One region of the Klebsiella ornithinolytica genome, then DNA from elsewhere that is predicted to be linked to it. Evidence: predicted binding sites of a transcription regulator. Region 1 holds the regulator's gene; each other region holds the start of a gene.
What was found. The regulator LexA, encoded in region 1, represses DNA repair genes until DNA is damaged. The targets are predictions, from matches to a motif close to TNCTGTATGTACATACAGNA.
Positions count from the first base shown of each region.

Region 1 (2,273 bases):
TGCCACGCGGCAAACGCGTACACTCATTGACGTCATTTACATAAAAAGGTTCTTTTGATGGCCAATAATACCACTGGGTTAACCCGAATCATTAAAGCGGCAGGTTATTCCTGGAAAGGGTTCCGTGCGGCATGGATAAATGAGGCCGCATTTCGTCAAGAAGGCATCGCCGCCATTGTTGCTGTCGCGATCGCCTGCTGGCTGGACGTTGACGCCATCACGCGTGTGCTGCTGATAGGCTCGGTCCTGATAGTGATGATAGTCGAAATTCTTAATAGCGCGATTGAGGCGGTGGTGGACCGTATTGGCCCGGAACATCATGAGCTGTCCGGTCGGGCGAAAGATATGGGTTCTGCGGCGGTGCTGCTGGCCATTGTGATCGCGCTGATCACCTGGGGCCTCTTGCTGTGGGCCCGCTATCACTGAGTGACCACTTTGTGAGATGCCCCCGCCTGGCGATGTCCTCCCGGCGATCGGCCGGCCCCCGATGGGTTTTGCCCGGCTGGCGACAATCACCCCTGGCGCAATGGGCTATCGGGGACGCAAAATGGAAAGAATCTCCTGATTTTTGTGTGAAATTTGATTCCAAAATCACCGTTAGCTGTATATACTCACAGCATAACTGTATATACACCCAGGGGGCGGGATGAAAGCGTTAACGACCAGGCAGCAAGAGGTGTTTGATCTCATTCGGGATCACATCAGCCAGACGGGCATGCCGCCGACGCGTGCGGAAATTGCTCAGCGCTTGGGGTTCCGTTCCCCAAACGCGGCGGAAGAACACCTGAAAGCGCTGGCGCGTAAGGGCGCGATCGAGATTATCTCCGGCGCCTCCCGGGGGATTCGCCTGCTTACGGAAGAAGAACCGGGTTTACCGTTGATTGGCCGCGTGGCGGCCGGTGAGCCGCTGCTGGCTCAGCAGCATATCGAAGGCCACTTCCAGGTCGATCCGGCGATGTTCAAGCCGAACGCCGACTTTTTGCTGCGGGTAAGCGGCATGTCAATGAAAGATATCGGTATTCTCGATGGCGATCTGCTGGCGGTCCATAAAACTCAGGATGTACGCAACGGCCAGGTTGTCGTGGCGCGTATTGACGAAGAGGTCACCGTTAAGCGTCTTAAAAAACAGGGCAATATCGTCGAACTTCTGCCAGAAAACAGCGAGTTTTCCCCTATCGTGGTGAATCTACGCGAACAAAATTTCACTATCGAAGGGCTGGCCGTTGGCGTGATTCGCAACGGCGAGTGGCTGTAACACCTTCCCCACGCAGCATCGTCTGATGCATGATGCTGCGCTGTCTCCTCCCGGTCAGGCTCTTTCTCATGTTCTTTAACGCCGCTGATAAGGCCCTGTGGCGCCTGGCGCTACCCATGATTTTCTCCAATATCACCGTTCCGCTGCTGGGACTGGTGGATACCGCCGTGATTGGCCATCTCGACAGCCCGGTTTACCTCGGCGGTGTCGCGGTCGGCGCGACGGCCACCAGTTTTCTCTTCATGCTGCTGCTTTTCCTGCGGATGAGCACCACCGGACTGACGGCGCAGGCCTTTGGCGCCAAAGATCCTCTCCGCCTGGCGCGGGCACTGGTGCAGCCGCTGGGGCTGGCAACAGGCGCCGGCCTGCTGATTGTGATTTTCCGAACCCCGCTTATCGATCTGGCGTTGCATATTGTTGGCGGCAATGACGCGGTGCTGGAGCAGGCGCGGCGCTTTCTCGACATCCGCTGGCTGAGTGCGCCGGCATCGCTGGCAAACCTGGTGCTGCTCGGTTGGCTGTTGGGCGTACAGTACGCCCGGGCGCCGGTGATTTTGCTGATCGTTGGCAACCTGCTGAATATTGTGCTCGATCTGTGGCTGGTGATGGGCCTGCACCTGAACGTGCAGGGGGCCGCGCTGGCGACGGTCACCGCCGAATATGTCACCTTTATCATCGGGCTGCTGATGGCAAGGCGCGTGCTGGCGCTACGCGGCGTGTCATTTGCCCTGCTCAAGCGCGCGTGGCGCGGAGATGTGCGCCGCTTGCTGGCGCTCAATCGCGATATCATGCTGCGCTCTCTGCTGCTTCAGTTGTGCTTTGGTGCGGTGACCGTTTTCGGCGCTCGTCTTGGCGGTGAGATCGTTGCCGTCAACGCGCTCCTGATGACCATGTTGACCTTCACCGCCTATGCCCTGGATGGTTTTGCTTATGCCGTGGAAGCGCACTCCGGACAGGCGTACGGCGCGCGTGACGGTAGCCAGTTGCTTGATGTCTGGCGGGCGGCCTGCCGCCAGTC
Region 1 covers NZ_CP130153.1:5,211,870-5,214,142, reverse strand. Annotated here, with positions in the region: gene Q1L34_RS24675 (diacylglycerol kinase) at 58-426, shown strand; gene lexA (transcriptional repressor LexA) at 647-1,255, shown strand; gene dinF (MATE family efflux transporter DinF) at 1,324-2,273, shown strand, end outside.

Region 2 (2,273 bases), 1.3 Mb from region 1:
TGGGATTCGTCAATCACCAGCAAACCGTCTGCCGGCAGGTAATCAAACAACGTCGGCGGCGGTTCGCCCGGCCCGCGCCCGGAAAGATAGCGCGAGTAGTTTTCGATGCCCGAGCAGTAGCCCAGCTCGTTCATCATTTCGAGGTCGAACTGGGTACGCTGGCTCAGGCGCTGCTCTTCCAGCAGCTTGTTGTTTTCCAGCAGCACTTTACGCCGCTCCGCCAGCTCGACTTTTATCTCTTCCATCGCCTGAACGATTCGCTCGCGTGGCGTCACGTAGTGCGTTTTCGGGTAGATGGTATAGCGTGGAATCGTCGATTCAACCTGACCGGTGAGCGGATCGAACAGCGACAGCCGCTCAACCTCTTCATCGAACAGCTCGATACGCAGCGCAATATCGTCGGATTCCGCCGGGAAGACGTCGATCACTTCGCCGCGCACGCGGAAGGTGCCGCGCTGGAAGGCCTGATCGTTACGGGTATACTGCAGCTCCGCCAGGCGGCGTAAAATCGCCCGCTGGTCGATCAGCATGCCGGTGGTCAGGTGCAGCATCATCTTCAGGTAGAGATCCGGGTCGCCCAGACCGTAGATAGCCGATACCGAAGCCACTACCACCACATCGCGCCGCTCAAGCAGCGCTTTGGTCGCCGACAGACGCATCTGCTCGATATGCTCGTTCACCGACGCGTCTTTCTCGATGAAGGTGTCCGAGCTCGGCACGTAGGCTTCAGGCTGATAGTAATCGTAGTAGGAGACGAAATATTCCACCGCATTGTCCGGGAAGAACTCTTTCATTTCGCCGTACAGCTGTGCTGCCAGGGTCTTATTCGGCGCCAGCACCATCGTCGGACGCTGAAGATCGGCGATAACGTTAGCAATGGTGAACGTCTTGCCCGACCCGGTCACCCCCAGCAGCGTTTGGTGCGCCAGGCCATCTTCCAGCCCCTCTTCCAGGCGGCGGATAGCCTCCGGCTGGTCGCCAGAAGGACGGAATGCGGAATGCAGCGTGAACGTTTTACTCATATGTCTGGCCCTGAAGAAGGATGAAGCGCCTGGTGATATACGGCAGGTGTTTAATTCTACCCTTCACGCTCACTTTTGCCAATAAATAATACTGGATATAAAAACAGTATTCTATTATTGTTTGTGCCTGAAATCGCCCGCGCGCGCGTCGTTTTGGGGTAAAAAAAGACCATCCTGCAGAATAATCCGCCAGAGAGTAGGGTTATCCCCAAAAAAATTTATCATTTAACATTTGTCAAGCAAGGTGGTGAATCTTTTGTGGCATCAGGTGACACTTTCCTTACAGCCATTGCTTTTATTCAACTAATTGATATTTAATGATATTAAACAAAAGATGGGTTTCGCGCCAATTCAGCCGCAGGCCGCGTAATCTCTAGCTTACCGCAAGTTCTCTAACTCTAATACACAAGGTTATCCACAGGAATAGTGGATAAGTGTCTGCAGGCCATGCCTTCTGCCACCCCGCAGAAATCGACCGCCGGTGAAAATCGACCGCCTAAAAAAAATTATCGAATTATTTTTGATATTTATCAGCTAAGGGTGCCTGCTTTTTTGTTGCTTTCTGCACCATTTTTCATACCCCTTAGCACCGGGAGAGTGCAACCGCCTCGCTGACTCGCCTTCGCCCCGCCCCGCGGCAGCTGCCCGTACGGGAAAAAACCGAAACATCTTTTTCCTGGCAAGAGATTTGCAGAATCTTCATGTCGCCCGCTATCCCCAAACAGGAGAAAACGTCTATGTTGAGTCTACGCGCAGTCAATCAGTACTACGGAAATCAGCACACGCTATGGAATGTCGACCTTGAACTTCAGCCGGGGGAGTGCACCTGTGTGATGGGACTCCAGGGGATGGGGAAAACCACGCTGGTGAACTGCATTACCGGACATCTTCCGGTCGCCAGCGGCAGTATGACCTGGCATGACATCGGCTCGCCGCCCTGCGATATCACGCCGCTCTCCGCCCATTCCCGCTCGATTATTGGCATCGGCTATGTCCCGCAGGACAGGCGGATCTTTTCTCAGCTGAGCGTGGAGGAGAATCTGCATATTGCGCTGGCCGCCGGAGGGAACCCGGGCGGCGCCGTAAAGGGGGAGATTTACGATTTTTTCCCGGAGCTCTACGCACGACGTCAGCATAAAGCCGCGATGTTGTCAGAAGATGACCAGTACCAGCTGGCGCTGGCGAGAGCGCTGGTTGTCCGGCCGCGTCTGCTGATTCTTGATGAACCTTCGCGTGGCAGCGGACAACACT
Region 2 covers NZ_CP130153.1:3,863,587-3,865,859, forward strand. Annotated here, with positions in the region: gene uvrB (excinuclease ABC subunit UvrB) at 1-1,022, opposite strand, end outside; gene Q1L34_RS18440 (ABC transporter ATP-binding protein) at 1,760-2,273, shown strand, end outside.
Region 2: uvrB (excinuclease ABC subunit UvrB) is a predicted target of LexA. The motif match lies at 1,112-1,131, and genes of this name have one in related genera.

Region 3 (2,273 bases), 1.4 Mb from region 1:
CAATATGCGGTACGCTGCGCCACAGCAGCCTTTCCAGCTGGTCGCTGACGCGAATGCCGACGCAGTGAAACCAGATATGCGTTTGACCGTCGCGCATATCGCGCGTCACCCATTTGGTGACCGGCGCGCCGGATGACTGCGCCAGCGACGCCAGCCGCCACAGCTTGCTCTGGCTTTCAAACATCCCCAGCGCACGGTTCATTTGCAGCAGAACCCGATGCAGGCGCACCACGTCGTGGCTACCGGTTTTTTCCCCGAGGTCGTTAAGAAAGAGCTCCGCCAGCCCGCGTAGCATCTCGGTCAGTTTCGCCAGACGCTGGCAGATATCCATCACCTCCTGCGGCAACTCGCCCATCGGGAAACGGTGCTCGGCTTCCTGCCCGGCCGGCATATAGAGATTAAGGATAGCGTTCAGCGAGGCGATCAGCTCATACAGCTCCTCACAGTGGCCGGTCAGGCGCTCGGGATTGGCCAGCGGCGGCGTGGTTTTCGGCCGAAACTGCTCCATACAGGTCGCCACCAGCTTACTGAACAGATCCAGCTGTAGCCGGTACCAGGGGGCGGTCATTTCCGCGCTCATTTCCAGCGCATCGCGAGCTACGTCCGGCAGATGATGGCCTTCATCGAGCACCAGCAGCAGGTTTTTCGGCTCCGGCAACACGGCTTCGCTCTCCATCGCCGCCATCACCAGCGCATGGTTCGCCACCACCACTTCCGCCTCCTGAATTTCTCGCCGGGCAACGAAGAACGGACATTCGAGATAGTAGTGGCAGTTGCGGTTGAGGCAGCTGGCTTTGTCGGTGCTCAGGCGACTCCATAGCGCATCATCGACAGGTTTATCGGTGTGATCGCGCAGACCGTCCCAGCGGTAGCTGTCGAGATCGGTTTTCAGCGTCGCACACAGCTTCTGTTCAGCCTGATTATTCGGCGTGAGATCGTCATCGAGAAACGCCAGCAGGTCCTGCTGCGTCGGTTCGGTGCTGGCCAGCGCCGTAAGATTGCGTGGGCAAACGTAACGTCCGCGACCAAACGCGGCGGTAAAACGCAGATCGGGAATAATTTTGCGCAGCAGCGGCAGATCTTTGCTGTAAATCTGATCCTGTAGCGCAACGTTGGCGGTACTCACCACCAGGGTTTTCTGCTGCTCACGGGCGATAGCGATGCCGGGAATCAGATATGACAGCGTCTTGCCGACGCCGGTGGGTGCTTCAATAGCCAGGTGTCGGCCTTCTTCCCCGGCCAGCGTTTTTGCCACGTCGGCAATCATCTGCCGCTGTGGCGGACGGGGAATAAAATCCGGGATCTGTTCCTGAAGCGCCTTATACCAGGCGGCGATTTGCGCTTTTAGCGCAGCGGTCAAAGCCATGAGAAAACCTGAATACTGTATAAACAGCCACTATTGTGACACTTTTTACCTGGCAGGAGGAATTTCTTTCTGAGCAATGTGGAATGATGCTCGGGATTTGTCAATGCACCGACCGGGAATCACAGGGCACGCGAGGGAAGAACCCGGAGACAGCATGCGCGCTGCTTCCGGGTGTCGTTGCGTTATCCGGGTAAAACCTGTTGCCCGGATAGCGACGATCTGGCGGGAGGCGGTTACTCAGCTGCCGCTGGTTTACGCGGGCGACGACGGCGCTGTTGCTCGCCGGCCGGTTTCGCCTCGCCGATACGACGTGAAGGTTTTGCCCCGGCTTTCGGCGCTTCGCCATCGTTACGCCGCGGCGCAGACTGCTGGCTGCGACCCTGCCCCTGGGCGTTACGTCCTTGTCCCTGACCGCTGCGGCCCTGGCTCTGGCCGCGACCGCCGCCACCGCTACGCTGCTGGCGACCGTTTTGAATCGGCTCCGCTCTGATAGACGGATCCGGCGCATAGCCATCAATAGCGATGCGGGGAATCTCTTTTTTCAGCAGGCGTTCGATATCATGCAGCAGTTTATGCTCGTCCACGCAGACCAGCGACAGCGCTTCACCGGTGGCGGCTGCGCGACCGGTACGGCCGATACGGTGAACGTAATCTTCCGGCACGTTAGGCAGCTCGTAGTTGACGACGTGCGGCAGCTCTTCGATATCCAGCCCACGCGCCGCGATATCCGTCGCCACCAGCACGCGAATACCACCGGATTTGAAGTCGGCTAATGCCCGGGTACGCGCCCCCTGGCTCTTGTTGCCATGAATAGCGGCGCTGCGGATGCCGTCTTTATTCAGCTGCTCGGCCAGGTGGTTGGCGCCATGTTTGGTGCGGGTAAAGACCAGCACCTGCTGCCAGTTAC
Region 3 covers NZ_CP130153.1:3,841,430-3,843,702, forward strand. Annotated here, with positions in the region: gene dinG (ATP-dependent DNA helicase DinG) at 1-1,366, opposite strand, end outside; gene rhlE (ATP-dependent RNA helicase RhlE) at 1,600-2,273, opposite strand, start outside.
Region 3: dinG (ATP-dependent DNA helicase DinG) is a predicted target of LexA. The motif match lies at 1,380-1,399, and genes of this name have one in related genera.